3 regions of the Mesorhizobium sp. WSM4310 genome follow, and region 3 is predicted to be linked to each of the others. Evidence: riboswitches for the same ligand, from Rfam matches in the RefSeq annotation. Region 3 holds a riboswitch; each other region holds the start of a gene.
What was found. Region 3 has a riboswitch for thiamine pyrophosphate ahead of FJV80_RS30525 (YkoF family thiamine/hydroxymethylpyrimidine-binding protein). Riboswitches for the same ligand answer to the same signal wherever they lie in the genome.
Positions count from the first base shown of each region.

Region 1: linked by a shared signal. The riboswitch ahead of thiB (thiamine ABC transporter substrate binding subunit) and the one ahead of FJV80_RS30525 (YkoF family thiamine/hydroxymethylpyrimidine-binding protein) in region 3 are both predicted to bind thiamine pyrophosphate.
Region 2: linked by a shared signal. The riboswitch ahead of thiC (phosphomethylpyrimidine synthase ThiC) and the one ahead of FJV80_RS30525 (YkoF family thiamine/hydroxymethylpyrimidine-binding protein) in region 3 are both predicted to bind thiamine pyrophosphate.

Region 1 covers NZ_VFTA01000014.1:34,027-44,197, forward strand. The annotation lists gene FJV80_RS16735 (amino acid ABC transporter permease) at 1-121, opposite strand, end outside; gene FJV80_RS16740 (amino acid ABC transporter substrate-binding protein) at 259-1,032, opposite strand; gene FJV80_RS16745 (RNA polymerase factor sigma-32) at 1,357-2,220, shown strand; gene FJV80_RS16750 (M48 family metalloprotease) at 2,238-3,707, opposite strand; gene thiQ (thiamine ABC transporter ATP-binding protein) at 3,966-4,727, opposite strand; gene thiP (thiamine/thiamine pyrophosphate ABC transporter permease) at 4,735-6,351, opposite strand; gene thiB (thiamine ABC transporter substrate binding subunit) at 6,598-7,596, opposite strand; TPP riboswitch at 7,640-7,754, opposite strand; gene FJV80_RS16775 (thiamine diphosphokinase) at 7,843-8,487, shown strand; gene FJV80_RS16780 (ABC-F family ATP-binding cassette domain-containing protein) at 8,489-10,171, shown strand, end outside.
Region 2 covers NZ_VFTA01000048.1:25,773-35,943, reverse strand. The annotation lists gene FJV80_RS31215 (hypothetical protein) at 1-680, opposite strand, end outside; gene FJV80_RS31210 (hypothetical protein) at 677-2,743, opposite strand; gene FJV80_RS31205 (metallophosphoesterase) at 2,746-4,083, opposite strand; gene FJV80_RS31200 (hypothetical protein) at 4,575-4,838, shown strand; TPP riboswitch at 5,156-5,272, shown strand; gene thiC (phosphomethylpyrimidine synthase ThiC) at 5,376-7,211, shown strand; gene thiO (glycine oxidase ThiO) at 7,208-8,209, shown strand; gene thiS (sulfur carrier protein ThiS) at 8,178-8,375, shown strand; gene FJV80_RS31175 (thiazole synthase) at 8,377-9,150, shown strand; gene FJV80_RS31170 (thiamine phosphate synthase) at 9,147-9,752, shown strand; gene FJV80_RS31165 (hydroxymethylpyrimidine/phosphomethylpyrimidine kinase) at 9,743-10,171, shown strand, end outside.
Region 3 covers NZ_VFTA01000045.1:13,563-23,733, reverse strand. The annotation lists gene FJV80_RS30540 (ABC transporter substrate-binding protein) at 63-1,079, opposite strand; gene FJV80_RS30535 (ABC transporter ATP-binding protein) at 1,072-1,839, opposite strand; gene FJV80_RS30530 (ABC transporter permease) at 1,836-2,654, opposite strand; gene FJV80_RS30525 (YkoF family thiamine/hydroxymethylpyrimidine-binding protein) at 2,698-3,306, opposite strand; TPP riboswitch at 3,297-3,410, opposite strand; gene FJV80_RS30520 (hypothetical protein) at 3,405-3,698, shown strand; gene msrA (peptide-methionine (S)-S-oxide reductase MsrA) at 3,802-4,320, opposite strand; gene FJV80_RS30510 (glycosyltransferase family 39 protein) at 4,495-6,042, opposite strand; gene FJV80_RS30505 (hypothetical protein) at 6,240-6,947, shown strand; gene FJV80_RS30500 (GNAT family N-acetyltransferase) at 7,043-7,513, opposite strand; gene FJV80_RS30495 (hypothetical protein) at 8,349-8,585, shown strand; gene FJV80_RS30490 (hypothetical protein) at 8,688-9,023, opposite strand; gene FJV80_RS30485 (hypothetical protein) at 9,016-9,429, opposite strand; gene FJV80_RS30480 (hypothetical protein) at 9,765-10,034, shown strand; gene FJV80_RS30475 (hypothetical protein) at 10,150-10,171, shown strand, end outside.

The sequences.
Region 1 (10,171 bases), on a different contig from region 3:
CCCCGAGGCCAACGGTCAGGCCCAGCACGAAGGACAAGAGCGTCAGCGGCACGGTGAAAATCAGGGCGGCCCAGAGCAGCGAAGGCAGCGACTCCAGCATCAGTTGCAGCCAGTGCGGCACGAAAGACCCTCCAGAATGGTCGAGATGGCTTCATTGAAGCGCGAATGCGTCAGCCATATCTAGACAAAAGCGGCGAGCCGTCAAAGACGGCCCGCCGCTGGTGCATTACAGGGGCGACAACTCGCCCTCACTCGAAATTACTTCGAGACGTCCTGGCCGAAATAGGTGTCGGCGATCTTCTTGTAGGTGCCGTCGGCCTTGATATCGGCCAGCGCCTTGTTGATGGCGGCAACCAGTTCCGGATCGCCCTTGCGCACGATGACGCCGGAATAGTCGGCGTTTTCCTCTTGCGCGGCGATCTTCACATTGGCGTCGGGCTTGTGCTTCTTGAAGTCGAGGAACGACAGGCTGTCATTGATGGTGGCGTCGGCGCGGCCGGTCAAAAGCAGCTGGATAGACTGGTCGAAGCCGTCGGTGCCGACCAGTTCGGCGCCGTTCGCCTCGGCCAGCTTGCCGAAGTTCGAAGTCAGCGACTGCGCCGACTTCTTGCCCTTGAGATCGGCGAAAGTCTTGATGTCGGGGTTGTCGCCGCGCACGATCAGCACCGCCTTGGAGGCGATGTAGGGATCGGAGAAATCATACTTGGCCTTGCGGGCGTCGGTGATGCCGACCTCGTTGATGACGGCGTCGTAGCGCTTGACGTCGAGACCGGCGATCAGCCCGTCCCATTTGCCCTCGAGGAACTCGACCTTGACGCCGAGCTTGTCGGCGAGCGCCTTGGCGATCTCGACGTCGAAGCCGACCAGCGCGCCGGACGCGTCATGGTAGGTGAAGGGCGCGTAGGTGCCTTCCGTGCCGACCTTGATGACGCCGACCTGCTTGATCTGATCGAGATTGGCGCCGGCATGGCCTGATGTGGCCGCCAGGGCCTGCAGTGTTCCGGCGACGATAAGCGATTTGAGCCATTTCATATTTTTGTGATCCCGTCCTGGCCTGATGTCTGGCCTGCTGTGAGGGTTGGAAAATGACAGATGCGAGCCGAAAGAATAAGGAACCTGATTTCAAAAACAAAGAAATCCTGAAACCAAATTCTCCAAATACGAGTCCGTGCAGCGACTGAACGTCCCCGGAGACCGCGTCGAAATCGCCCGGACAGCATCACTCGCCCGCCCGCGCCAGCGGAACCTTTCTCGCGCATGGCAGTTTTGGCTGTTCTAGGGCGCGACGCCGCGATTTCAACCGGTGCCCTGCCAAGTTCGTAACATCGGGTATATCGCCTGAGCAGGGAGCGCCTCATGATGGAAGATACGGCAGGACGGATCATGGTCCGCGCGGCGATGAAGGCTCCCTATCTCGAACGCGACGAGGAACATCGGTTGGCCTTGCTCTGGAAGCAAGACAACGACCAGAACGCCCTGCACAGCATCACCGTGGCGCATATGCGGCTGGTCATTTCCATGGCCTCGAAATTCCGCCATTACGGCCTGCCGCTCGGCGACCTGATCCAGGAAGGCCATGTCGGCCTGCTCGAGGCCGCCGCCCGCTTCGAGCCCGAGCGCGAGGTGCGGTTTTCCACCTATGCTACGTGGTGGATCCGGGCCTCGATGCAGGACTACATCCTGCGCAACTGGTCGATCGTGCGCGGCGGCACCAGTTCCGCGCAGAAAGCCCTGTTCTTCAACCTGCGCCGCCTGCGCGCCCGGCTGGCGAACGGCGCCGAGCCGCTTTCCAACACGACGCTCTACCGCGAAGTGTCGGTTGCGCTTGGCGTCTCCGAGGCTGACGTGGCGATGATGGATTCACGGCTGTCGGCGCCCGACTCCTCACTCAACATGCCGCTTGCCGACGATGCGGGCGCGACCGAGCGGATGGACTTCCTGGTTTCCGACGATCCGCTGCCCGACGAGATCGTCGGCGACAAGATCGATGTCGCGCGCCGTTCGCTTTGGCTGCGGGAGGCGCTTCACGCGCTGAACGCCCGTGAACTCAGGATCATCGAGGAACGCCGGCTGAACGACGAGGGCGCCACGCTCGAGGCGCTCGGCGAGACGCTCGGTATTTCCAAGGAACGCGTCCGCCAGATCGAGGCCCGCGCCATGGAAAAGCTCAAAGTGGCGCTGGTGAAGCAGAACCCGGAATTTCTGGCGACAGCCGCCTGATTCCGCGCAGCGGGATCCTATTTGTCGGTGACGATCTTGACCTTGTCGCCGGCCGAAACCGCGGCCCCTGGTGACAGCGCGTTGAGCACGCGGAACAGATCGAGCTTGCGGTCGACGCCGACCATCTGCGCGGCGAGCGATCCCATGGTCTGCCCCGGCTGCACGGTGAGCACGCGGATGTGCAGCGGCTTCAGAGCCGCTTTTTCAGCGGCACTCAGGATGCGGAACGACCCGCTGACCGAACGCGCCACCGCCTCCAGCGAGGTGCTGGCCGAGGGCGCCGCGGTCAGCAACCGGTAGACCTGGCCGCCGGCACGGATCACCGCGATGTCGAACTGCCAGCCTTCAGCACTGGCATGCGCGGTCGCGGCCTCGTTGCCGTTGATGGTTTCCTGCTTGACGCTGCTGTCATCGAGACCGGCCACCCAGCCGCTTCTGATGTAGTCGGTCAGGGCGCGGTTCTTGTCGATCGAAACCCCGTCGAAGCGGATCGCAATGTCGCCCGGCCCGGTCGCCGTCACCGCCGCCGCCGAATTGTCGATGATGAAACCGTCCGGCACCGTGAACGACACGCCGAGACCCGGATGCAGGAAGGTCTCGCCACGCACATAGCCTTCTTCCGGCGTGTCGCCATAGAGCAGGCCGTCTATGCCGGCGAGGAAGGAATCGCGGTCGCGGGTGCCGACGCCGGGCGCGCCGAACTGGCGGGCATGGCGCTGCGCCAGGTCGATGCGCTGCGGCGTGTTGGGGTGCGTCGCCAGGAAGTCGAGGCTGGCGTCGGTGGCGCCGCTGATCGAGCGGAAATCGGTATAGGCCGACATCGACTGCAGGAAGCGGCCGGCGGCATAGGGGTCGTAGCCAGCTTCGCCGATCGACTTGATGCCGATGGCGTCGGCCTCGAGCTCCTGGTTGCGCGAGAACTGCGCGAGCCGGAGCTTGCCGCGGATCAAAGCCGCCTTGGCGGTCGGGCTGTCGCCGAGCACATCGGAAACCACTTTGGTCGCCAGGCCTTCCTCGGCCTCCAGCTGCTGACGCTGCAGGCCGTGATTGGCGGTGACGTGGCCCATCTCATGCGCGATGACGGCGGCGAGTTCGGACGAATCATTGGCCAGCGCCAGCAGACCGCGCGTGATGTAGAGATAGCCGCCCGGCAGCGCGAAGGCGTTGACGTTGGGCGAATTGAGGATGGTGATGCGGTAGGTCTGGGTCGGGTTCGCCGACACAACGGTCAGATTGCCGACGACCTTGGCGACCATGCGCTCGAGCTTGGGATCGGAATATTCGCCGCCATAGGTCGCCAGGATGCGCGGATGCTGCGCCTTGGCCAGTTCGGCGAGCTTGTTGTTGGCACTGACATTGTCGACCGTGATCGGCTTGTCGGACGGCTGGAAGCCGGATTCCTGGACTTCCGGAGGCGTGAACATCTGGCAGCTTGCGAGCGCCACGGCAAAGCCGGCCAGCGCCAGAAAGCGCGCTAGCGGGTTCATTCGTAGCTTGTCGACGCCGATCGCCAGAGCGGCTTCCTTTCAGGTCCCGGCGCATGACCAAGAAAATCGGGAGCGATCTTCGGAACCTGTCATGCGCAAATACAAATTTCTACGGCACCCGATGCGCGTCCCCTGGGGCGCGCGGCGGATGCAGTAGGCAAATCACGGCCTGTGCCGGACCAGTAGGGCGGACCTAGCCACACTACTTCTGCCATGGCAAGCAAGCGCCCCTTCGCCTGATACCGGTTTGACCGTAAATTATGTCCGCTTCCGGGCAATATCTCGTGATACGGCATTGCCGGCACCTGCACCGATATAGCGCCGGAACGCCTCCGGACCAGCCCCGGCAAAGAAATCGTCCGCGCTGCCGGTGGCGGCAACGGCGCCATCGTCCAGAAACACCACATTCTGGCCGATGCGGCGGGCGTCCTGTGGCTGGTGCGTGACGAACAGCACCGTCATGCAGCGCTCCGCATGCACACCGGCAACCAGGTCGAGCATATCGTCACGCAAGGCGGGCCCGAGCGAAGCGAAGGGCTCGTCGAGCAGCAGCACCGGGCGATCGCGCACCAGCACGCGCGCCAGGGCGACGCGCTGGCGCTCGCCGCCGGAGAGTTCGCGCGGCAGCCGCTTGTCCTTGCCGCCAAGGCCTGTGCGTTCCAATGCCTCGGCAATGGCGGTTCGATCGGCTTCGGTCAGCCGCAGCGATGGCGAGCGGCCGAGCCCGACATTCTGCTCGACGGAGAGATGCGCAAAAAGGTTGTTTTCCTGAAACACCATCGACACCGGCCGCGCAGCCGGAGGATCGGCGCCGACATCGACACCGCCGATCACCACACGGCCTGACCGCGGCGTCTCGAAGCCGGCGACGAGGTTGAGCAGGGTCGACTTGCCCGAACCGCTCGGCCCCATGATGGCGGTGATTTCCGCCGCCGCGAAGGCGACATCGAAGGTGAGCGGCAACTCGCCATAGCTGAACGAGACCTTGTCCAGCCGCACCGGAACACCCTTCCCTCTCATCCCCCCGTCAGACATTGCAGACCTTGTCTCTTCCCAGCCAGTCAGCCGCCAGCACCAGGGCGAGGCAAACGAGGCCAAGCAACAGCGCCAGGCCGGCGGCGTCCTCGGTGCGGTAGCTGCCCATGCGCGCCAGGAGAAGGTAAGGCAAGGTCTGCACGGAATCACTGCCGAACAGTGCGATGACGCCGAGATCGCCGAGCGACAGCGCCATGGCGAAGGCGAAGGCAGTGGCGAGCGGCCGCCGCAATGACGGCCAGTCGACCAGCCGCAGCCTCGCCCAGCCGGAAATGCCGAGCTGCGCGCAGAGCCGTTCGTGGCGCTCGCTCGCCGCGTCATAGGCGGGACGGACGGCCCGCAGCGCGAAAGGCATAGCCATGACCGCGTTGACGGTGACGACCATGACCGGGGCGATGGCAAAGACATCGCCGGCATGGCGCAGCAGGAGGAACCAGCCGGCTCCGATGACGATCGGCGGCACGACCAGCACAAAACCGGCGCCGGTATCCGTGGCATGTTCGAGCAGTGTTCCTGGACTGGAGCGGCGGTTCAACGCGAGTGCCCGCCGCGCCATGGTCAGCGCCAGCGACAGCATCACCGAAAGCAGCGCCGACAGGAAAGCCAGCACCACACTGGTCAGCGTCGCCTGCCGGACTGTGGCCTCGCCGGCGAGCCGGCCGAGATCGGCGCCCAAGCCTGCCGAGACGGTCGCGGCCATCGGTCCGACAACGAACAGCAGCGCCAGCACGATGAGCACGGCGTTGAGTGACGCCTCGGTCGTATTGACGGAGAGATAACGGCGCGCCGCCACCGGCAGGTTGGTGTCGCCGACGACATTGGCGCCAAGCCGCGTCAATGCCAGCACCATGACAAAGGTCAGCGCGATCTGCAGCAAGGTCAGGGCGACCGCCCGCGCCGGGTCGAAATCGAAGCGCAGTGCCTGGTAGATGCCGACCTCCAGCGTCGTCGCGGCCGGGCCGCCGCCGAGCGTCAACACGATGGTGAAGGAGGTGATGCAGAGCATGAAGACCAGCCCGGCGACACCCGGCAGAGCGGCGCGCAGCGTCGGCCATTCGATCAGCCGGAAGGCCGGCCGCGCCGCCATGCCGAGCTGGCTTGCCAGCCGCCACTGGTCGGCGGGAATGGTCTGCAGCGCCTCGAGGAACAGGCGGGTCGCCAACGGCAGGTTGAAGAAGACGTGGGCCACGAGAATGCCGGACAAGCCATAGATGCCTGGCCAACCCTGGCCGCCGACGGCGCTGAACAGCCCGGCGAAATAGCCGGCACGGCCGTACAGCGCCAGTATGCCAAGCGCCGCGACGATCGCCGGCAGCGCCAGAGGCACGGCGAAGAGCTGCAGGATGAAGGCGCGGCCGAAGAAACGCGGATGCCGCGACAGGGCGCGCGCCACCACCAGCGCCGGGATGACCGAAAGCAGGGTCGAGAGGGTGGCCTGCCAGAGCGTGAAGCGCACAACGCGCAGCAGATAGGGATCGAAGGCCGCCCAGGCGCCCGAGAAATCGTGAGCGCCTTCGACAAGCAGCCCGGCAAATGCGCCGCCGATCAGCAGCGTGATCGCGCCGAGCGCAATGACGCCAGCGCTGGCGCGAGGATCAGCGCGTTGCACGATCGACCGCCAGTCTCCGCATAGCGACACTTATAGAAGGTTGCGTTCCTTGGCGCCCCCCTCTGTCCTGCCGGACATCTCCCCCACAAGGGGGGAGATTGGCTGTTTCAGCGCCTCGCTCATACCTATAGCGTCGGCGATTGGCGAAATCACCGATAGCATTCGATCTCCCCCCTTGTGGGGGAGATGTCCGGCAGGACAGAGGGGGGCGCCGTAGAGCACTCATCTTTCGATCATATGGCCAAACTATTTGCTCATCACCGCCAGCCATTCATCCACCCAGGCCTTGCGATTGGCGGCGACCTCCTCGGGGCTGAACAGCAGGGTCTTGGTCGGCTTGACCAGTTTGTCGAAGGCCGGGTTGAGCGGCTTGTCGGTCTTGCCGGCCGGGAACATCCAGTTGGTCTCGGGGATCGCGTCCTGGAATTTCGGCCCGGTCATGAAGGCGATGAATTTTGCCGCCAGCGGGTTCTTGGCTCCGGTCGTGGTGATGCCCGCGACTTCGATCTGCAGATATTCGCCTTCCTCGAAAGAAGCGGCCTGGTAGCGCTGCGTGTTCTCGGCGACCATGTGATAGGCCGGCGAGGTCGTGTAGGACAGCACCATCGGCGCCTCGCCCTTGGTGAACAGGCCATAGGCCTCGCTCCAGCCCGGCGTCACGGTCAGCACCTTCGTCTTGAGCTTGGCCCAGGCTTCCGGCGCCTTGTCGCCATAGACCGACTTCACCCACAACAGCAGGCCGAGACCCGGCGTCGAGGTGCGCGGATCCTGGATGACGATCTTGTCATCGGCACTGCCTTCGACCAGTTCCTTCAGGCTCTTCGGCGGCGTTTTCAGTTTTTCGGTGTCGTAGACGACGGCGAAGTAGCCGTAGTCGAAGGGAACAAAAGTATCGTCGCTCCAGCCACCCGGCACATTGATATCGGAGACCGCGCCATGCGGGGCAAACAAACCGCTGGCCTTGGCATCGGCGGTGAGATTGGTGTCGAGGCCGAGCACGATATCGGCCTTGGTCGACGCGCCTTCGAGCTTGACGCGGTTGAGCAGGGCCACACCATCGGCGACCGAGACGAACTCGACGTCGCAGCCGCATTCGGCCTCGAATTCCTTCTTCACCACCGGGCCTGGGCCCCAGTCGGCGGTGAAGCTCTCATAGGTGTAGACGGTGAGCTTGTCCTTGGCCAAGGCCGGCCCGGACAGCGCCACGGCCATGGTCGAGACAAGAGCGTATAAAAGCGTGCGCATCGGCGCCTCCTTCGTTCGAATTGAAAGGAATTGAGGCGTCGGACTATCCGAAACGTCTAATCCCTCCGCCGGTACAAACCGGATCAGGTTCAGCGGGTTGGCGAGACTGCCTCTCAGCCGGTCCGCGAAGATCGCGTCCGGCACCCCGTTAGAGCGTTTTGACACATAGGCCGGGTCGGGGAACCGCGCAAGTGGCAGTTTGCCGGCCTTCCGTTTCCGCTGCCGGGCTGGTACAGGCCACCAGATATGAGCACATTCACCATTCTGCTTGGCGGCGATCTCATCCGCACGCCCCGGCTCGACCGCCAGGTCGGAGGCTCGCGCGTCATTGCCGCCGACGCCGGCATCGGCCATGCGCGGCTTCTGGGTCTTGTGCCTGAATTGTGGGTGGGCGATTTCGATTCCGTGCCGGCCGACCTGCCTGACGATCTCGCCGCCGTGCCGCGCCGGACCTTTCCGGCGGAGAAGGACAAGACCGACGGCGAACTGGCCATCGCCGCCGCACGCGAGCGCGGCGCGACCAGCCTGGTGCTGGCGGGCGCGTTCGGCGGCAAGCGCGCCGACCACGCTTTCCTGCATCTGGCGCTCGCCCTGCGCCTGGCCGAGGCCGGAACGGAGGTGCTGTTGACCAGCGGCGCGCAGGAAGGCGTACCCTTGGCGTTGGGAACGGCCGGCTTCGACTATGCCGACGGCACGCTGTTTTCGATCCTCGGCTTTTCCGAACTTGTCGGCCTGACCGTCACCGGCGCCAAATGGCCGCTCGACCAGGTCGAGGTGGCCTTCGGTTCGTCGCTGACCATTTCCAACGAGGTCAAGGGCCGCCTCGAAATCGCGCTCGGCCACGGCCGCGCGCTGCTGCTCGCGCATCCGTATCCACTACCTGAAAGCTGACATGGCCCCGCCCCTTCTCAATCTCGACGGGATAAAACTGACCTTTGGCGGCGCACCGCTGCTCGACGGCGCCGCCTTGACCGCTTCGGCTGGTGACAAGATCGCGCTGGTCGGCCGCAACGGGTCCGGCAAATCGACGCTGCTCAAGATCGCCGCCGGCCTGATCGAGCCGCAGGATGGCGAGGTGTTCCGCCAGCCCTCGGCAACCGTCCGCTATCTGCCGCAGATGCCCGACATGGAAGGTTTCGCCAGCGTGCGCGCCTATGTCGAGGCGGGGCTTGGGCCAGCCGACGATCCTTACCGCGCCTCCTATCTGATGGAGCATCTTGGTCTCACCGGCGAGGAACGGCCGGGCGATCTCTCAGGCGGCGAGGCCAGGCGCGCGGCCCTGGCCCGTGTCATGGCGCCGGAGCCTGATATTCTGTTGCTTGACGAGCCGACCAACCATCTTGACCTGTCGGTCATCGAATGGCTGGAAGAAGAGCTCGTGCGCACCTCCTCGGCGCTCATCGTCATCTCGCACGACCGCCGTTTCCTCGAGCGCGTGTCGCGCGCCACCGTCTGGCTGGACCGTGGCCAGACCCGCAGGCTGGACAAGGGCTTTGGCCATTTCGAGGAATGGCGCGACCAGGTGCTGGAAGAGGAAGAGCGCGAGCAGCACAAGCTTGGCCGCCAGATCGTGCGCGAGGAGCACTGGCTGCGCTATGGCGTGACCGCACGCCGCAAGCGCAACATGCGCCGCTTGGGCGAGCTGCAGACCATGCGCCAGCGTTTCCGCGGCCATCGCGGCGCCGAAGGCACCGCGACCATGGTGGCGAGCGACGCCGCCGAATCCGGCAAGCTGGTGATCGAAGCCAAGAACATCGAGAAGAGCTTTGGCGACCTCACCGTGGTCAAGGGCTTCTCGACCCGCATCCAGCGCGGCGACCGCGTCGGCCTCGTCGGACCGAACGGCGCCGGCAAGACGACGCTTTTGAAGATGCTGACTGGCGAATTGGCGCCGGATGCCGGCTCGGTGCGGCTCGGCACCAATCTGGAAATCGCCACGCTCGACCAGAAGCGCGAGGCGGTCGATCCGCAGGAGACGCTGGCGCAGTACCTCACCGATGGGCGCGGCGAGAACCTTGTCATCAATGGCGAGCAGCGCCATGTCGTCTCCTACATGAAGGATTTCCTGTTCAAGCCGGAGCAGGCGCGCACACCGGTGCGCGAACTGTCCGGCGGCGAGCGGGCGCGGCTGATCCTGGCGCGCGTGCTGGCGCGGCCGGCGAACCTCCTGGTACTCGACGAGCCGACCAACGATCTCGACATGGAGACACTGGAACTGCTGCAGGAACTGGTCGCCGGCTTCGCCGGCACCGTCATCCTGGTCAGCCACGACCGCGATTTTCTCGACCGCACCGTGACCAGCATCATCGCGCCGGATGGCGGCGGCCGCTGGATCGAATATGCCGGCGGCTATTCCGACATGCTGGCGCAGCGCGGCGGCACCAGGCTCGACGACCGCAAGGCGCGCGCCAGGGCTGAAGCCGCCGATGCGCCGGCGACGGACAGGAGCGAACCGGCAGCCCCGAAAGGGCCGGCGAAGAAACTGTCGTTCAAGCAGAAATTCGCTCTGGAATCGCTGCCCAAGAAAATCGAGGCGGTGACCGCTTCGATCTCGCGGCTGGAGAACAACATCGCC
Region 2 (10,171 bases), on a different contig from region 3:
AGGAGCGAGATCCGTTCCGGACTGACGATATCGATCAATCCGTAGAATACGTCGGCATCTCCTCCGATCCCCACGAGCAGGACTTTCTCTTCGCCCATTCCTCCGCTGCCTTGAAGATGAGGGACGGTGACGTATCGGTCCAAGCCGCTGGAAAAATCCTCTTTGCCGATCGCGTTCCCGTAGATACCTTCGGCGTACCCGAATTCGAGAGACTGAATCGACATTTTCTTGAATGCCACCGCAATCAGCCATTGGATGTAGATTCGCGGCATCGTCGAGCACTCGACGAAAACCTTCCGCAGGCTTCCTTCGTATGAGCCACATGAAGCGGCCATCTGAGTGAGCAGGTGATCGAGGAGATTGATGTTCTTCTGATACTCGATGGAAGGCTCGAGGGTGATCACAGTCACTTCGACGCCCCATCGGGTACCCATAGCGATGAGCTTTCGCCGGTTTTCTTCGACGGCTGGGACGTTCGCTTCCTTCAGAGCAAAGTCCAGAACCACGATCTTGCCGACCTTCAGGTCAAGATGGTTTTCGAACGCGGCGAAACGCGTTTCCCATCCAAGCGCGACGATCGCGATATCTGCCTCCATCGTTTCGCAGGTACCTGCATCTCTCGCCTTCTCGGTGACGGCCAGATGGCCGAAGACTCGATACTCGACAGTTGAAGCGGTCATTCGAGATCGCTCTCGAAAAGCGAGTGCTGGAATTCGGTCTTGAGTGCGGGCCGCGCGACGAGCTCCTTAAACACCGAGTCGGCCCAGTCTTCTGGGAGCCGATGCCTGGTAAAAAGCAGGTCGACCATCCGCGCCGCAGGGATTGTGTTGATTTCGTACGGGCCGCGATAGGAGAACCCGAAGTAAGGTGCAAATCGCCGATGCAATCTGATCATCATCTCCTTCGATGCGGGGTCGGCGCGGTCCACCTCAAAGTTGCCGGCGGCGGAGACCTCCCGGATAAACCCATCCCTTTCCGCCCGACGCAGGACCTCGTCCAGTTTTCCGCTGGGTTGCTCCAGTCGGTTCACCAGCGAGCGCATTTCCTTTAGATCAACCCTGAAAATGCCTCTCTCTGTCGTTCCTAGAGCATTTTCTTCGGCAAACTCTGTCTGGAGGCGAGCGGTCAGGTAACCCAACGCCCGCACCATGCGCACGCTCTCTTCTTCGTACGGATGTGAAAGCGCCTGAAGTCCATCAAGCTTCCGTTGAGAGGCGGCGTTCACAGCCTGTCTCTGCTGTTCGAGATGAATCTGTAAATCCGAGTTGATGAATTCCACCAGTTTTCGTGGATCACTGGAACTCGGAACACTGCGGCGGAAGATCTCTCCCATTATATCAAGGAAATCGCGTATACAGACGTCGCTCAATGATGTGATGATCTGGTGCCCTACGTACGGGTAGTCATGCAGACGCAGCATCTGGCACGCTTTCAGAAAAGCCCATCCCTGTTTCCGGGCGATCGACCTCTTCAGATTTGAAGCATCCGCCTTGCTCATGGGCCGGCGCTTAATTTCCGGGTTCATGAGCGCGAGCGCCAGCCCTTCGGCATAAGGGCGCGCTTTTCGATCAAGAAGGAATTGCTGCTGATCCGCCGTCCTCAAATTCACGGAGAGGAATTCACGTGCTGCATCAGCAAGTGCCACAAGCTCTTCTCTGCCCTCGGAATGACCCGATATGATAACCCGCTCGATGATGTCATTGACGGAAAGCCGCCCCAGCCGGTTTTTGAGCGAAAACGCGCTGAGCGCATCGTTGCGCTCGAGATCACTCCGCAGATGGTCAGGAAGCGCATAGTACAGCCGAAGCGACGACACGTTCTCGCACAGCGTGGCGAACTCCCTCGGATCGACTGAATCAAGATTCTCGACGTCCCGGTCAGCATTCGAGAGCGACTGGCCGGGTATGATCGTCCGGATCGTGTCGTAGAGGCCGCCGATGTAGGCGAGGACCCATTTCACGTTGCCGCGCGTCTTTCTCACCAAGGTGTTCAGGAACTGCTGTTGGAGCGGTGTCAGTGCTTCACAGTCGTCAATCAGTATCTTGAAGAAGGGCGCCCTGTCACCGGCGAAAGATGGGCCATTTAAAAGTGGAGTGATCGCGGTCGCGACCTTGTTAATGATCGCGCCAGGGTCTGTTGCTCTGAAGCCGGTCGCTCCGGCATCGGCGGCAAAGAAGAACGCGTTGAAGCATTCGTCGACGTACCGGGTTATCCCACCCCGCAGCTCATCGATGCTGAAGAAGTCGAGACGGGCAGGTTGGGGTATGAAGTGCAGCACTTCGCGATGCAGTGCCAGGGCGACGTCCCTATCTTCGGAGGCCCGGTATTTCAAGTGGCCGTCGCGTCTGAGCTGGCCGATGCTCTCGAGCAGGCGTTCGACTATCTTCAGCTCCAGATAGTGAGAGAAGATTACGAATTGCCGCGGGATCACGGCGGCCGTGTCGAAGCGTATCCGCTCCGGAATGAGGTTCAGAACGGCGTTGTCGATTAGGGGCGAGAATGTCTCATTGAGCTGGAAGAAGACGCCATACCAAGCGAGCTTGCCGACTTGGTCCGAGAGACTTTTGTCTTCAAGAATATGGACTGTGGAAAGCGAGCGAAGAATGCTGGTCTTGCCGCTGCCTCTCGTCCCTGCGACGAAGACCGGCTTGGCGGCGGCAGAAATCAACGCCGACTTCTGACTGAACCACAGTATCGGGCGGCTTTCGTACTCGATCCTGTTGGGGCCGAACGGATTCTCCATCGCTATTCGTCCCTTACCTTAATGCGCCAAGCCGAGTTTGCCTTGGTGAGGCCGTCTATCTCGATGAAGCGCGCCGCTTGGAGCATCAGAAGAGAGTCTTCCAGATCTAGCCCGAGCTCGGCGGAGGCAGCAATCTCAGTGATCTCGTCCCAGAAGAGTAACCCATTCCCGCGCCTGGTGGCATGGTCGCGCAGTCGGCGCAGCAGGTCAAACGTGTCGTTGTTCAGAAAGGCCTTGCCGTTGGACATGGTCGAAATAAAGCAATGTTCGCCTTCCATGACCGTCCCGTCGGCGACATTGGTGCGGTAGGGTATAAGTCGGATGCCGACGAGCTCTCCCTGATCGGTCGTGAAGAAGACGAGCTCATTGAAACCTGACTGTATCTCTGGTGCTGAGATGCAGATCAATTTGCCGTCCGGAAACCTTGGATCGTTGACGATCTCGACCGGATCAGCATGTATGTGTCCATGCAGGTAGACGATAGGCTTGTTGCCCTGCAGCAGCTGAGTTCTGACAAATCCGCTGTTGAGCATCTCCGCGTATGGCGTAATGCGCGGAGTCTTTTGTGGCAGCAGATTGTGATGGCCGATTATGATGCCGTAACGCATGTCGGGCTGCTGGAGCAATTCCTGTAGGCCTGCAAGCATCTCACGCGAGATGTATGGCGTGTCCATCTGACCGTAATACTCGTCGTCGGACGCCTCCTTGTCTGGATCGCTGGGAGGTGTCGCGGGCGAATGTCCCGAGATGTCCGGCGAGCCGAGATCTAGAGGCTCTGTAGAAGGACTGAGTGCCTCGAGACGATCACGAAGGAACGCGGGAAGGTTTTGAAGCTCCCAACTGCCTATCGCTGTGTTGACGAGGATGAAGTTTGCGCCTGCGGATCCTGTCGGAAGTCTGAAGTGCACGGGTTGGTCCACGGGAACGGTCTGCCAACCCAAGCGGGCGGCTAAACTCGCCATTTCGCTGAATTTCTCAGTCGGTCCAAGTTCGCGCGCGTCATCACGGTTCACATCGTGATTTCCCGGTACGAATATCAACGGAAGCGCCTTTGAACTGCGTCCCTGTGCGCGGCAGAGCAACGTGAAATGCTGGAATGCCGAAGCAATGAAGGTCTTGTCGCCACGGCTCGTGAAATCCCCCATGAAGGCGATCGAATCCAAGGGCTTCGAAGTCGTCAGCCGCCGAAGTTTCGTCAAGACGGCACGCAGCGAAGACGCGCGTAGCTTCTGCGTTATTTTCGGAGCGAACTTGCTATCCTTGGCATCGATGTTGCTAGAGGAAGGATGCCAGTCCGGATAGTGAATATCGCCTACTTGAAGGATTCGCACCCGCCGCATAACTCGCCCCCCTGCCGAGAGCCATAGACTAATCCGTTCGCTTTTGCCAAGCGCGAACGATCATCCGCAGTGTCCTTAACGAGGTAGCCTGCACTTTTCGAGAATTGCCACGGCGGCTATTTTTCGGCTGTGAAGCACACGAGACCCGTGACGTGAGACCCAGTTGCTCAATGCCCAGTTGCTCAATGAGCTTTCTTACGAATAAGGGAGAATTTCCGCGGCCGGACTATCTCTGAGCGAGCGTGCATGACTGCCAACGGAAGGTCTTGCACGCACCCTTGCGATCTTGAGCAATGGTCGCCATGACTTTCTTCTTGCAGGCTTTTGAGTGGCCCAGCCTGCGATCACCAGACCCCACCGATTCTAAAGAGCGTGGCAGATGGGATAGTCGAGGTTGCCCGTGCACAGTCACGCTCAGGGCTTGCGCCGCCCAGAGGACACGCTGAAAAGGCAGATTGGGGCGCAAGCACGCCATTCACGAGAGGTTCGACATGAAGACCATGCAAGAAAAAGACATTCCGGCATTCGTACAAGCAGTTGTGGACGCCGGCTGCAAAATTTGCGCGATTGGCAACTTGGGATACGTCTTTGGCGATGCTGATTTCACGCCAGCGCAACGGAGGGCCGTCGAGCCACAGCTGCGTAGGATTGCTGAAATCTACGGCGAACGCGATCATCTCATGAACGAGATAGCTGTATATCTGCGGTCGATCGGACGCCATGTCGAGGTTGAGCCGAAGACAGGTATTTCCTGATGGCCGTGATCGCGAGAAGCCGTCTTCCAACCTCTGAATCCTAAAGGAGGTGACCCCCAAGGCCGTTCGTCACCTTCGACCAGAATAACCACATCCGTGACCGCCTGAGCTACTTGGTCGATACGCGCACATGGCCAATACAGTTTCTCCATCCTTCACGAAGCGAATGAGGCTTTGGCCATTCAGCCCCGGTCTACGGGGCGTGACTTGTCCCCGATGCATGCGCGAGCTCTCCGCCCGGCTGGCCGCCGGTCGTCGCCACCGGCCGAAGGCGCCCGAATGCGCTTGACAAGATAGCGTCAGCCCGTTCAACCTAAGGCATTCACCAGGGGAGTCCCGGCAAGGGGCTGAGATACTGCTGGCTTTCGCGGCGCAGTGACCCGTTGAACCTGATCCAGTTCATACTGGCGTAGGGACGGTGCAAGCGCTTTGCGGGAGTTTACGCCCGAGGTCCTGTTGCAGCAGGTCTACAGAAGCGTCTTTTCATCCTTCCGGCACAGAACTGGGTCTCCAATGCATGAGCAAAGGAGCCTCACGATGAATGCCCTCACCCCCGCCGTATCGACGGGACCACTGCCCGCCTCGCGGAAAATCCACAAGCCCGGCGTCCTCTACCCGCAGATCAGGGTGCCGATGCGCGAGATTTCCGTCCATCCGACGGCCGGCGAACCGCCCGTCACCGTCTACGATCCGTCCGGCCCCTACACCGATCCATCAGTCGAAACCAGCATCGAAAAAGGCCTTGCCCGGCTTCGCCACGAATGGGTCACGGCGCGTGGCGATGTCGAAGCCTATGACGGCCGCCACGTCCGGCCGGAAGACAATGGATTCGCCACCGGCGAGCGCCTGACACCGGAATTTCCGATACGCAATCGGCCGCTCAAGGCCAAGCAGGGCAAGGCGGTGACCCAACTTGCCTATGCGCGCGCCGGCATCATCACGCCAGAAATGGAGTTCGTAGCCATCCGCGAGAATCTCGGCCGCGAGGTGATGCGCGGCAAGCTGCAACGCGACGGCGAAGCCTTCGGCGCGGCGATCCCAGATTTCGTCACACCCGAATTCGTGCGCGACGAGGTGGCGCGCGGGCGCGCAATCATTCCCGCCAACATCAATCATCCCGAGAGCGAGCCGATGATCATCGGTCGCAATTTTCTGGTCAAGATCAACGCCAACATCGGTAACTCGGCTGTCACATCGTCGATGGCCGAAGAGGTCGAAAAAATGGTCTGGGCTATCCGCTGGGGCGCGGACACGGTGATGGACCTGTCGACCGGCCGCAACATCCACAACATCCGCGACTGGATCGTGCGCAATGCGCCGGTGCCGATCGGTACGGTGCCGCTCTATCAGGCGCTGGAAAAGGTCAACGGCATCGCCGAGGATCTGAACTGGGAGGTCTACCGCGACACGCTGATCGAGCAGGCCGAGCAAGGCGTCGACTATTTCACCATCCACGCCGGCGTGCGGCTGCACTACATCCCGCTGACCGTCGACCGGGTCACGGGCATCGTCTCGCGCGGCGGCTCGATCATGGCCAAATGGTGCCTGCACCATCACCGGGAGAGCTTCCTCTACGAGCATTTCGAGGAGATCTGCGACATCGCCAGAGCCTATGACGTCTCCTTCTCGCTCGGCGACGGCCTTCGTCCCGGTTCAATCGCCGATGCGAACGACGCGGCGCAATTCGCCGAACTGGAAACACTTGGAGAACTCACCAAGATTGCCTGGGCAAAGGACTGCCAGGTGATGATCGAAGGCCCGGGCCATGTCCCCATGCACAAGATCAAGCAGAACATGGACAAGCAGCTCGCAGTGTGCGGTGAGGCGCCGTTCTACACGTTGGGGCCGCTGACGACCGACATCGCGCCGGGCTATGACCACATCACCTCAGGGATAGGTGCCGCCATGATAGGCTGGTTCGGCACCGCAATGCTTTGCTACGTCACGCCGAAAGAGCATCTCGGCCTTCCCGACCGCAACGACGTCAAGATTGGCGTGATCACCTACAAGATAGCCGCCCATGCAGCCGATCTGGCGAAGGGCCATCCGGCAGCGAAAACCAGGGATGATGCCCTTTCGCGCGCGCGCTTCGAGTTCCGCTGGGAGGACCAGTTCAACCTGTCGCTCGACCCCGAAACCGCACGGTCCTTCCACGACCAGACCTTGCCCAAGGAGGCGCACAAGCTGGCACATTTTTGTTCGATGTGCGGGCCGAAATTCTGCTCCATGCGCATTTCCCACGACATCCGTGCCGAGGCCCAGAAGGAAGGCATGGCGGCAATGGCGGCAAAATACCGGGAGGGCGGCGATCTCTACATGCAGGCGGACGAGACTGGCGTACCGGTCGTGCCAGAGGCTCCCAAACCATCATGAGGGTGCTCGTCAAAGGGGCCGGCGTTGCCGGCCTCACCGTCGCTTTCGAACTCGCCGCCCGCGGCGCGACGGTCACCGTCGCCGAGATGCGGCATGGCCTTGGTGGCAACGCGTCGTGGTTCGCCGGCGGCATGCTGGCGCCATGGTGCGAGCGCGAAAGCGCGGAGCAGCCGGTGCTGGATCTCGGACGCGATGCTGCCGACTGGTGGGATGCGGTGCTGTCGGGTCAGGTGACACGGGCCGGGACATTGGTCGTGGCCGCGCCGCGTGATGCCGGTGAGCTTGACCGGTTCGCCAGTCGCACGTCAGGGCATCGGCGCGTCGATGAAAACGAAATTGCGCTCCTGGAACCCGACCTCGCCGGCCGCTTCCGGCGTGGATTGCTCTTCCCCGACGAGGCTCACCTCGACCCACGCCCGGCGATGGCGGCACTTCATGACAAGCTTGCGACCATGGGTGTCAAATTCCACTTCGGCTGCGACGCCCGGCCTGTTTCGGGATTCGCCCGTCAGATAGACTGCATGGGAATGGCAGCGGCCGATGACAGGCTGCGCGGTGTTCGCGGCGAAATGCTGATCCTTCGCACGCCTGATGTCTCGCTGTCGCGGCCGGTCCGTTTGCTTCATCCACGCTTTCCGCTTTATGCCGTGCCGCGCACCGATCACCGTTTCATGATCGGAGCGACGATGATTGAAAGCCAGAGCGCCGGACCGGTGACGGCGCGTTCCATGATGGAGCTGCTGGGCGCCGCCCATGCCCTCCATCCGGCCTTTGGTGAGGCCGAGATCGTTGAAACCGGTGTGGGTGTCCGTCCGGCATTTCCCGACAATTTGCCACGCGTCGAAACAGACGGTGAGATCATCGCGATCAACGGTCTTTATCGTCACGGTTTTCTCCTCGCCCCCGCCATGGCGCGCCAGGCTGCCGACCTGGTTTTCAGTCAAGACAGAACCAAGGAGCATGCTCATGAAACTGATGGTCAACGGCGAGGCGCGTGAGATTGCCGCCACCACGCTGGCCGAGTTGCTTGCCGCGCTCGACTATGAGGGCGATTGGCTCGCCACCGCCGTCAACAGCGACCTCGTGCACAAAGCCAACCGCGCGGAGTTCCAGTTGAGCGACGGCGACCGGATCGAAATCCTCTCGCCCATGCAGGGCGGCTAGCATGTTGGAGCTTTATGGAACCGAGCTTTCGTCGCGCCTGCTTCTCGGCACGGCTCAGTATCCTTCGCCGGCCATCCTTGCCGATGCAGTCAAGGCATCGGGCACGTCGGTGGTGACCGTCTCGTTGCGGCGTGAGATGGCGGGCGGTAGGGCCGGCGAACAATTCTGGTCGTTGATCCGCTCGCTGGGCGCCAGAACCCTGCCCAATACCGCCGGCTGCCTCTCCGTCAAGGAAGCCGTCACCACCGCGAAAATGGCGCGCGAGGTCTTCGGCACCAACTGGATCAAGCTCGAAGTGATCGGCAATCACGACACGCTACAGCCGGATGTGTTCGGTCTGGTTGAAGCCGCCCGCATCCTGTGCGAGGACGGCTTTGCGGTATTCCCCTATACCACCGACGATCTCGTTGTCGCCGAGCGGCTGCTGGAAGCGGGCTGCAAGGTCCTGATGCCGTGGTGCGCACCGATCGGTTCCGCCTTGGGACCGGTCAACATGACGGCGCTGCGCTCGATGCGCGGATATTTCCCTGGCGTCCCGCTGATTGTGGATGCGGGGCTCGGACGGCCGTCGCACGCGGCCACCGTCATGGAACTCGGCTTTGACGCCGTGCTCCTGAACACAGCGGTCGCCAAGGCGGCAGATCCGGTCGGCATGGCGCGTGCTTTCGGTAAGGCGGTCGACGCCGGTCGTGAGGCGTTCAGTTCGGGAATGCTCGAACCGCGCGACGTCGCCGTGCCATCGACACCGATGGTCGGCAGGGCCGTTTTTTCATGAAGCTCGATCCCTTCTACCTGATCGTCGACAGCGCCGCCTGGATCGAAAGGTTGGCGCCGCTCGGCGTCAAGCTGATTCAGCTTCGCATCAAAACCATGGATGAAACCGGGCTGCGCGCGGAGATCCGCAAGTCGAAGGCCTGGTGTGTCCAACACAAAAGCCAGCTCATCATCAATGATTATTGGCGCCTGGCAATCGAGGAAGGCTGCGATTTCGTGCATCTGGGCCAGGAGGATTTGCAAACGGCCGACCTCTCGAGGATACGGGCAGCGGGCGTCAGGCTCGGATTGAGCACGCATGATCATGTCGAGCTGGAAACGGCCATGTTTGCCGAGCCCGACTATGTCGCGCTCGGTCCGATCTATCCCACCACTTTGAAGAAAATGAAGTGGGCACCGCAAGGGCTAGAGCGGATCAGCGAGTGGAAGCGGCGGGTGGCGCCGATCCCATTGGTCGCCATCGGCGGCCTCAACCCCGACCGCCTCGACGGCGTCTTTGAGGCCGGCGCCAACAGCGCCGCAGTGGTCACGGACATCACGTTGAGCTTCGACCCCGAAGCGCGCACGCGAGAATGGATCGAAAAGACGGACCGATGGCGATGAGACGAGAACCGCATGTGCTTGTCGTTGGCGGATCAGATTCCAGCGGGGGTGCTGGAATAGCACGCGACATCGAGACGATCTCTGCCGTTGGCGTGCGCACCTGTCTCGCCGTCACAGCGCTAACGGTGCAAACGCACGACGCCGTGATCGAAATCCATCATTCGCCACCCAGCATGGTGGCCAATCAGATGTGTGCCGCGCTACAGGCCAACGACGTAGCCACAATCAAGATCGGCATGCTGGCGACTGCCAAGATCATTGTTGCCGTTGCCGCAGTGCTGCGCAAATTTCCGCAAGTGCCGGCAGTACTCGACCCTGTGCTGGCCTCCACCTCAGGCCGCGCACTTCTGGAAGCAGGCGCTATCGCTGCCATGAAGCGCGATTTGATGCCGCTTTGCTGCATTGTCACGCCCAACCTT
Region 3 (10,171 bases):
CGCCCCCCGCATGCGAACCTAACGGAACAGGCCGTCCGATACCGGGTGATGCTTGTCCAGCCTCATCCCAAATTCAGATTTACGAAATACTTCGTGAAATCAGGGCGCTGCGTCAGGATCTTACCATCAGCGTCGCGCAAGATGCCCGCTTTGAAGAGATAGTCGCCGATGGCGTCCATCTTGGCCGGATCCATCGTGCCGATGGCGCCGTTCTTCGCGCGCAGATAATGCCCGTCGATCAGCGCCTTCAGCGACGCCTCGATCAACGCCGGATTGGTCAAGGCATCCTTGTTGGCGGCGATCAGCAGCGCTGCGGCTTCGGCTGGATGATCGACGGTGAACTGATAGCCGCGCCGCGTTGCCTGAATAAAAGCCGACGCCAGTGCCGGGTTTGCTTCGAGATAGGCTTCGCTCGAGGAGATCAGCGTCGTATGCTCGTCGGGCACGCCGTAGTCGGCATAGACGAAGCTGCGCTGCTTGATACCTTTGAGTTCGGCCTCGACGCCCTCCCAGGTCGAGACCTCGAGCGTGAAGTCGACAGAGCCATTGGCCAGCGCTTCATAGGCGGAAGTGCCGAGCGTCACCGTTTCGAAATTGCCCTTGCCGCCGTCATGGCGGATGATGGTCGAGATCAGTGCGTTTTCCCAGGCGCTGCCGAAACCGCCATAGGTCAGGCCGTCAAGGTCCTTCGGACTTTTGATCTCGCTGCGCGCCGCATTGAAGACCACGCGGCCGGTTTCCGACTGCACCACGGCGTAGACGGCCTTCAGGTCGGCCCCGGCGGTCTTCTGGGTGAACAGGCTGATGGTGCCGTTGATGCCGAAATCGGCAACGCGGTTGGCGACGAGCGTGCCGGCGCCGGTATCACCATAGGGCAAAATGTCGACCTCGAGGCCGGCCTCGCGGTAAAATCCCTTGTCGCGGGCGACGAACAGCCCGATGTGGTTGGTGTTGACAGTCCAGTCCAGCGCGACGGTGATTTTTTGCGTCGCGGCGAAGACACGGCTCGCTCCGGCGATCAGCGGAAGACCGCTGGCAAGGGTGAGCAGCAAAGCCTGCCGGCGTGTCAGATCAGTCATGGTCATGTCCTTTGGATGGTTGGGGGTTGAGCAAGATGTCGAGGATCTCGGCCTCGAGTGCGCCGGCCTGTTGCGCGGCGGCGCCGGTCGGATCGCGCGGACGCGGCAAGGGCACCGTGATCTCGCGCAACACACGGGCCGGGCGCGCCGACAGCACATAGATGCGGTCGGACAGGAACACCGCCTCGCGCACATCGTGGGTGATCAGCAGCGCCGTCCAGCGATGATGCCGCCACATCTGCTCGAGCCAGCGCTGCATGGCCGCGCGGGTCAGTGCGTCGAGCGCGCCAAACGGCTCGTCGAGCAAAAGCATGTCGCGCTCCTGCACCACGGTGCGCAAAAGCGCCGCGCGCTGGCGCATGCCGCCGGAAAGCTGTGCCGGAAAATGCCGCTCGAAGCCGGCGAGCCCGAACTCGGCAAGCAGCGGCGCGACCCGCGCCCGCGCCGCCTGGCGTCCGACGCCTTGCACTTCCAGCCCGAGTGTCGTGTTGTCGAGGATGCGCCGCCACGGCATCAGGGCGTCGCGCTGCGGCATGAATGCGAAATGCCGGCCATGGTCGTCGAGCGGCATGTCGTCGAACAACATCTCGCCTTCGCCATGCTCGGCACCCGTCAGAAGCTGGAACAGCGTCGACTTGCCGGCACCCGAAGGCCCAAGGATCGAGACGAATTCGCCGGCACCGACGCTGAGCGAAATGTCGGCGAGCACGTCGAGGCCGCCAAACGCCTTGCGCACATGCCGCAATTCGAGCCGGCTCATCGCCCCGGCCCCTTCCCTGCCGGCTGGCGGTCGATCCGTTCCCAGGGCATGGCGAGGCGCTGCAAGAGCGCCGTCAGCCCAAACAGGATCAGCGTGAGTGCGGCACTGACGCCGACCGCGGCCAGCACCAGATCGGGGCGGAAATTGTTCTTGGCGTTGAGCATGTAGATGCCTAGTCCCTTGGCCGCACCGGCATATTCGGCGAAGATGGCGCCGACCACGGCATAGGTGATGGATATCCGCAGGCCGGCGAAGAAATACGGCAGTGCCGAAGGCAGCCGCGCCAGAACGAAAACACGCCAGCACCCTGCCCCCATGGCGCGCAGCATCTGACCGATCTCCACCTCGGTCGCCTCGTAGCCCTGCACCAGAGCCACCAGCATCGGGAAGAAGGTGACCAGTGCCACCAGCATGATCTTCGGCGTCAAACCGAAGCCGAACCACAACACCACTAGCGGCGCGATGGCCACCAGCGGCAAGGTCTGGCTGACGATGAAGACAGGAAACAGCGCCCGCCGCAGCGGCTGGAAGAAGTCGACCAGCATAGACAGCGCGAAAGCGGCGCCGAGCGAGCAGGCAAAGCCCATCAGCGTGGCGCGGATGGTGGGAATGGCGTTGTCGATCAGCGCCTCGCGATTGAGCATTGCCTGTTCGAAGACGCGCGACGGCGCCGGCAGGATCGTCGGTTTGATGCCGGAATAATTTGCGTAGAGTTCCCAGGCCACGAGCAGCAACCCGACCGACATCACGGCCGGTGCTGCCTTGGCGAAGAGACCCGCGAGCTGCCGCGGGCGGCTTGACGACGATGAGACCAAGAGAGGATAACCTTGACGGCCGCGCGACGAAGGCGCGTTCTGTTCAGACAGCGGTGGGGCTGTTGGCGGAAACCGTGACGTCAAGGGTTACGTGGCCGGCGCCCGGCCCGAAGCGGCAGAAGGCTTCATTCAGCGCCGAAAAGATCGCGCCGGTATCGCCGCGCAGTTTGGTGCAGAAGTTCTTGGAGCGATCGTAGACGCCGGACTGTTTCAGGAAATCGATGCAGCCATAGATCTCATCCATGTGGTCGCCGGTGCCCATCACATAGAGCGAGAATTGCGCCGCCGCCGGCTGGCCGGTGGCAGCAGCATTGCGCACGACAGTGATGGCGGCTTCCTTGCGCGGCCCGAGCGGCCCGACAGGCCCGCCAAACGCGTCGGAGCGGCAGATCGGATCGTCCGGCTCGCCGGGACAGCCGCGCGAAATGGCGGCCGACAGCACGCAATGCTTGCCGCTCCGCGCCGCCGCCACGAACAGGTCGCGCAGCGCCGGGAACAACACTTCGGGTGGCCCGACCAGCAAGGTCGAGATGTCGTCGGTCTCGATACGGAGCCTGTCCCGGTAGGGGTCGAGCGCGCCGAGCGCGCCCAAGATGACACCGACGAAATCGTCGGCCATGGGATAAAGGGAAATCTGTGCGCCTGAAAACATCGCCCGCCTCGCTCCGCTGGTATTACCCAGATCAGCTTCTAGGGTCTGTGGGCTTGCCGCCCCCGTCTCAGCCCCGACCGTACGGAGCACCCCTGTGGATGAGCGCGTTAAAGCACCATTCCAACGGAAGGGGAAGCCGTTTTTTCAGCGCACCGGGCCAAAAGCGTTGCACCAGCAACACCGCAAACGCCATGGATGGGTCCGGCGGCAGCGGCCGGTCAGTGACTGTAGACCCGAGCACGCCGGCTTCGCCCGATACGGTCGATCCGGCAATTACCAACAGCACGACCATCGCGCCGGGCGACATGAACTCCGATGCGGATCGCAATTGCCCGACCAATCCGCAAGGCGCGCAGTCCGATGCCAACGGCAACGCGACGGCCCCACCGTGAACGACAACAACTGCGGCAAGTAAGTGATTGCCCAAACTGAAAAAGCCGCCGGACATCCGGCGGCTTTTCGATATCATTCCCAACGATGCTTTTTGCCCAATCGTTAGGATGCGGCCTTCTCGCGAACCGGCAGCTTCCAGCCCGGCCTGACGAAGTGGCAGGTGTAGCCGTTTGGATATTTCTCCAGATAGTCCTGATGCTCGGGCTCGGCATCCCAGAAGGCACTGGCCGGCGCGACTTCCGTGACGACCTTGCCTGGCCACAGGCCGGAGGCATCGACATCGGCAATGGTATCTTCGGCGACGAGCTTCTGCTCGTCGCTCGTATAGTAGATCGCCGAACGGTAGCTCAACCCGACATCATTGCCCTGGCGGTTGCGCGTCGTCGGGTCGTGGATCTGGAAAAAGCGCTCCAGCAGCGTGCGATAGCTGATCACTGCCGGATCGAAATTGATCTCGATGGCTTCGGCATGGGTGCCGTGGTTGCGATAGGTGGCGTTGGCCACATCGCCGCCACTATAGCCGACGCGCGTGGAGATGACGCCGGGATAGCGCCGTATCAGATCCTGCATGCCCCAGAAACAGCCACCGGCAAGCACTGCGCGTTCGGTCGAAGTCGCCATGTCACGTCTCCTCAAAAAGCAATTCCAGCTCATGCGAGCGTTTCCCGCCCGGAATTGCGCAGACAAAATTGGATTTCCCAATAGATGGGCATTGTCGTCCGCTTCGTCCAGTCGCGTGGAAACAACGCGGCCATGAACGAACGATATCACGACGCGATCGGGGATCGAACCGTTTCAGTTGGGCAGATGCCGGGTCGGGCTGTCGACGGCAAGCTGCGGATAGAGCGTGCCCGGCGGAATGGCAGCAAAGCTGATTGCCAAAGGCGGCGCCGTGCGCGACCAATTGAAAAGAACGGTCTTGACCGGGAGGTTGCCCAGCCATGTCCGCAACTGCGGCGGCACGCCATGTCCTCGCCAAACCATCAGCATGCCGTGGTCGCGCAAGCGCTGCCTGGTGATCCAGGGCGCCAACCGGGTGTCAAGATCGGTGAAGATCGACGGCTTGTCATAGGCATTGAGGCCAGCCAGCAAGGCCACCTGGGTATCGCCGCCGACAATGTCGAGCCGGCCGGGCGCCGCCGCGTGCCAGACCGCCTCGGCCTCGTCCGCGATCGGCTCCGCCGGCCAGCAGACGGCATCCAAGCGCCCCCGCACATTGCAGCCCGTCCAGCGCAGCGCAGCATAGGCGCCCGACACGGTGACGATGCAGAGGAACGCGCAGATCGCCAGCCTTCGCATCTCGATGGCGCCGAGCCGGTGGCCGAGGAAGGCCAGCACCGTGACACCGACAAGATTGTACATCGGCGCGCCCCAGGACTCGCCGGCGCCAATGAACAACGAGGCCACCATGATCAGGGTCCCCGGGCCGAGCCCCATCCACACGAGATAGACCAGAATGCTGCGCTCGACGGGCACTTCGGGGGCGGGCGAGCGCCGCAGCAGGCCTGATATCGCCAGCACCAGAAGAAGGCCGGAGAGTCCGGCCATCTGGACACCTATGTAATAAAGGCGCGCCCGGTGTTCGGCCACCCATTGGTCGCGGGCGGCGAAATAGGTCAGCGGCAGGAAATCGATGCGGTAGAGCGCGATGGCCAGCGGTGTGGCAACGGCGAGAAAAACGGCAAGGCCAAGCCATGGCCAGGGCGTCGCCAGCCGGCTGCGCGCGCGTGCGTCGCGCAACAGCCAGAGCGCGCCGAAGGCAAGCAGCAGGCCGGTAGAGAACTTGGCATAGAGCCCGACGCCCGACACCAGTCCAAGCGCCAGCCACCAGCCCGGCCCGCCGCCACGGCCGGCGCGCCAGAGCAGCCAGCAGATGGCCGCCCAGAACGGCATCTGCGCGTAGTCATGATTGAATTGCGGGGTCGGCCAGCCGAAGAAATAGAGCGACGGCATCAAAAGCACGGCGGCCAGCGCACGGCTTTGCCCGAGCATGTCGCGGGCCAGCAGGTAGACCAGGACGAAGGTCGACGAGATCGTCAGCTGGGCAACCAGATATTGCGGCCAGCGGAACGATCCGGTCAGAAGATGGCTGGTTTCGAGCAGCCAGCCTGGAAGCTGTGGGTGCTTGTAGGTCAACAGCACCCATTCGCGGCCCCACATGAAACCTTCCACCACGTCGCCGGGCGGGGCGGGATCGATCAGTGCCGGCACCGCCGTCCAGCACAGGATCTGCACCAGGCACAAAAGCGCCAGCAAATACCAGGGATGGCGGAGCAGGCCGGGCCATACCGATGACGAGTCGAGGCCGGCGGAAGTCAGCCCCGCCGGCGCCCAACCATCCATGGAGTCGTTTATTCCCACCATGCGGCGCTTAAATCACATCGTCCGGTTTGCCGAACAGTCCCCATAATCAAAGCTTACAAAAAAGTATACTTGCAAGCCATTGCAAAACCAAGATTGGGCAGGAATTTCGGCGCTCCGCTGCCCTCCCCCGGCAGAACAGCCGCCCATTTGGTCCTGTCTGAACATCCCTGATATCGATGCGTCACCACCATGCCGTCATCCACCATCGCGCGCTCGACTTCTGGCTGGCACGTGCGGCTGTCCTCGTCATCATCTGTTTGCAGCTCCTGGTGATCAACGATCTTTCGTTCGGCCCGCGCTGGCTGGCGCCGGCGCTGGAGGCCGCCTTGCTCGTGCCCCTGTCCGTCGCCACCGCCTGGACACAGGTCGCCAGCCAGAAAGCGCTCGAGGAGGAGCACTGGTATCTGGTCGGCCGGTTTCGCGTCATCATCCGCAGGACGGCGCTGGTGATGACCGGCGTCGTCAGCGTCATGAATTGTGGTTCGCTGGTGTTCCTGGTGCGCGCCCTGCTGGCGGGCCATGCCGGCTCCAGCGGCCAGACGCTGCTGATCGACGCGCTCAACATCTGGGTCACCAACGTCATCGTCTTTGCCTTGTGGTTCTGGAGCACGGACCGCGGCGGGCCGCCGACATGCGGCCTCGTCAATCGCGCCCATTCCGACTTCCTGTTCCCGCAAATGACCTTGAACGACCGCGAGATCCGCGACTGGCTGCCGGGCTTCGTCGATTATTTCTTCCTCGCCTTCACCAATGCGACGGCATTTTCGCCGACCGACACCTTGCCGCTGTCGCAGCGCGCCAAGCTTTTGATGATGGCCGAATCGATGATATCGCTGCTGACGATCGCACTGGTCGCCGCCCGCGCAGTCAACATCCTCGCCTAGGCCCAGAAACGCGAAAATAGCCCGCCCGGCGAACCGGAGCGGGCTATCGGATGGTTTGCGCCCAAAGCTGGAGCGCGAGGTCGACGATCTCACCCTCAATCCGCGCCGAGATCGCGTTCGAAAACCACCTGGTCGCGCAGCGGAATGCCGTTCACAAGCAAGCCTTCGGGGTAACCGGTCGATGGCCCGAAGGCATCCTGCACGATGCGAGACATTCGAAAGCCCTGTCTTTGGTAAAATCGCAAATTGCCGATATCGGCCGCCGCGGTCGACACGATCAGGCGCCGGCCGTAACGCTCGCGGCAGCGGGTGACCGCCGCCGCGACAAGGGCACGCCCCAGCCCCTCGCTCTGTCTTGCCGGACGGACCGCCAGGCTCTTGAGCTCGAAGACACCGCCCTCGCCTGTCTCGATGAGCTGCACGTGGCCGATGATCCTGTTGCCCTCTCGCGCGACCAGCACCTCGCCCTCATCGATATAGCTGGAAACCTGCGTGGGGGAATCGTCGGCAAGGGCAAACAGCGGCAGCAATATTTCGCGGTCCCCATCATATCGTTCAATCTGCATCCGTAACCCCGGGCTGGATCAACGCCGCCGCGAGTTCGGCAACCTTTCATCGGGATATAGCAGTGGCCGGGCGGGCGCCACAAACGCAAAAAGCCCGCCTCGGCGCGGGCCGAGGCGGGCATTGGCTCGATCGAGCCGTCAGGCGCGAATTCTCGGACGCACGGCAAGCCTTCGTAGGCAGGAATGAACGTGAAGATACTGGCCGTCGATCGCGCCCCGCCGCGTGCAATCCGTCACCCAAACCAGCCAAACGTAAGGCTAACCACCAAGACCGCGATGAGGATTGAGAGCGGCACCGCCATGAACAGCCCAGCCTCTAATAATCGGGTTTCCTTGTCACTGAACATTAGGCCCTGCCTCAACAAGCTTCGCTCAGATAGAAGCTGCGAAGCCTGTTTCCGTTCCGAATACCGGCGACATGCGATCCACGAGCGATTTGGCTCAACATGGTTGCCTGGAGATCGAAATCAGTTCGGTTTCCTCAATGATGCCGGCCATGTATTTTGCAATGATACGGGAGGCCAGCGCATCATTCGATTGGTGCCCCATTCCGGCCCAACAAAGGCGGTTTCGGGAGCGATTTCAGCGGAGGCTAATTGAATCGCGGTTTTTCAAGGAGCGAGCAGCTGTCGAAAAACCCGCCGGCCGCAGCCAGCGCGCCTCGCCCTTCCTTCGTTCGCACGTTTCGCTGATATGAGCAGGGGTGCAAATATCTTCACCAGTCGGCGCTGCCATCTCAAGGCCCTGCCGGTCAGGCCCAGTGGCCTTCCGCTGCCAGTCCCCACTAGCAACCAAGCCGCTGGGCCGCAGGCATGATTTGCGCCACATATGCGGCATGAAGGCGCTGAACAGAAGGTGTTGCTCGATGCTCCGGACAGACAATGGCGCGGCACTGAGGCTTTCAGATTTCGCCGATCCCAACGATGCAGTAATTGCCGCAATCGAGCTCTATGGGCCGGAAGCGCAGACCGCAGCGGCCTACTGCGCCATGGAAGCACACTTCGCCGGGCGACTGGCCGATTTCCGCCTCTGGTGCGAGGTCTTTCGCGTCTTCAAAACCAGATTCCATTGAGAGGCACATATATCGGGCTGCGCAGCCATCAGCGCGTTCTCGCAGTGCAGCCTGCCGCATGAAGCAACCATCGGAAATGCGAAAGCCCGCTTCGGCGGCCTTTCAGTCTTCCGTCGCCGACTTGAACTTCTGCACGATCACCTCGAACAGAATATCCGAAAAGGCGTCCAGATGGTTGATGGCGGCATCGAAATCCCTGGGCAGCACCGACAGCACGATCTTCAGATACTGGTCGGGCTTGCCGGCCCGCACCTCGGCGATGACGGCGGCGCCATGCGCGCGGAAATCGGCGCGCACGGCGGCGAGAAAATCGTCGCCCAGCGTCTTCTTCGTCCGCGTCGCGCGAGGCTTGCGTGCCAACGCAGGCTTGGCGACGGGCTTGCGCCTTGCCGGCTTTGTCATGCGGCGCGCCGGCCCGGCGGCGGCTTCGTCAGCCATCGACTTGATCCATGGTGCTGGCTGCGTTTGCGGAAGCAGCCAAGCCGGTCTTCGGCACCGATCTGGCCGGGTTCCTGGTGCGGGATTTCCTTTTCGCCACCTTGGCCCTCTTCGCGCGCTTCGGCTTTGCGGTCGCGGCAGGTTTTGGCGCACTGGCGCGTTTCGCCACGCTGGCCTGCGCCCTGAGCCGCGCCAGGACGAGACCCATGGCGTGGCCGCCGATGCCTGCTTGGGGAAAACCAAAGCCGCAGCCAGCATCCCACACCATGCCGATCAGCACGCCCGATGCCACCGGCTCGACCCGCCCCAACCGCACCTGCGGCGGCGCGCCCTCGAACGCGCCGATGGCGCTGACGATCTCGCGGCCGTCATCGTCGGTGATGATCGTGGCGTAGCGTTGGGTCATTGGATTTCCCGCTGAGGTCGCGCCCTACGGCCGCCAGCATACAAGTTGGCGGCCGGCTGATCGGCTGACAAGGCGCCAGAAACACAAAACCCGCCTCGGCGGCGGGTCGTTGGCGCAAATCAGCACCATGGACAAATATGTAGCATGGCTGCCCTCACCCGGTCAAGGAAAAAATTCCTAGATCATGGAGCCTCTCAAGCCTCCTTCTCGATCAAGCTCTGCGCCGTCGCCGAACCCCGAACCGGATAGCCGGCTTTTCATCAGCCGGCAGCTGTGGGACCATCAGAAGAAGCTCATGGAATGATTCGCGTCGTACGGCCTTGCAGGAGAGGGCGATGGACAGACCAGCCATGGCATCCGTCTTCAGGATGCGGCATGCTCCAGCCACGGTTTCCGGTGTGCGCAGCACCGGTCAGGGCCAGGCTGATCCGATCATCCGCGTGAATTCGCTTGGCGACGCGATCCGCTTCGTCGCCAACGCCTACCCCAATTACGACATCAGCGCTGTCGCCATCACCTGCGGCGATCCGTCGATCCCGCGCCTCGGCAGCATGGAGGTCAAGGCGGTGTGGCGCGAATATGGCGAGCGCCTGACGCAGGAATAGGCCGGCAGCACGAGCCGGCGCCTGCCCGGCATCCCGGTTGAAACCGGCTCCGCGCCTGGCTTCGGATCGGAAACGCCGCTGGAGCGTTTCCCCTTTGGTCAATGGAGGGAACCCCATGAACGTCGCCAATCTGCAAC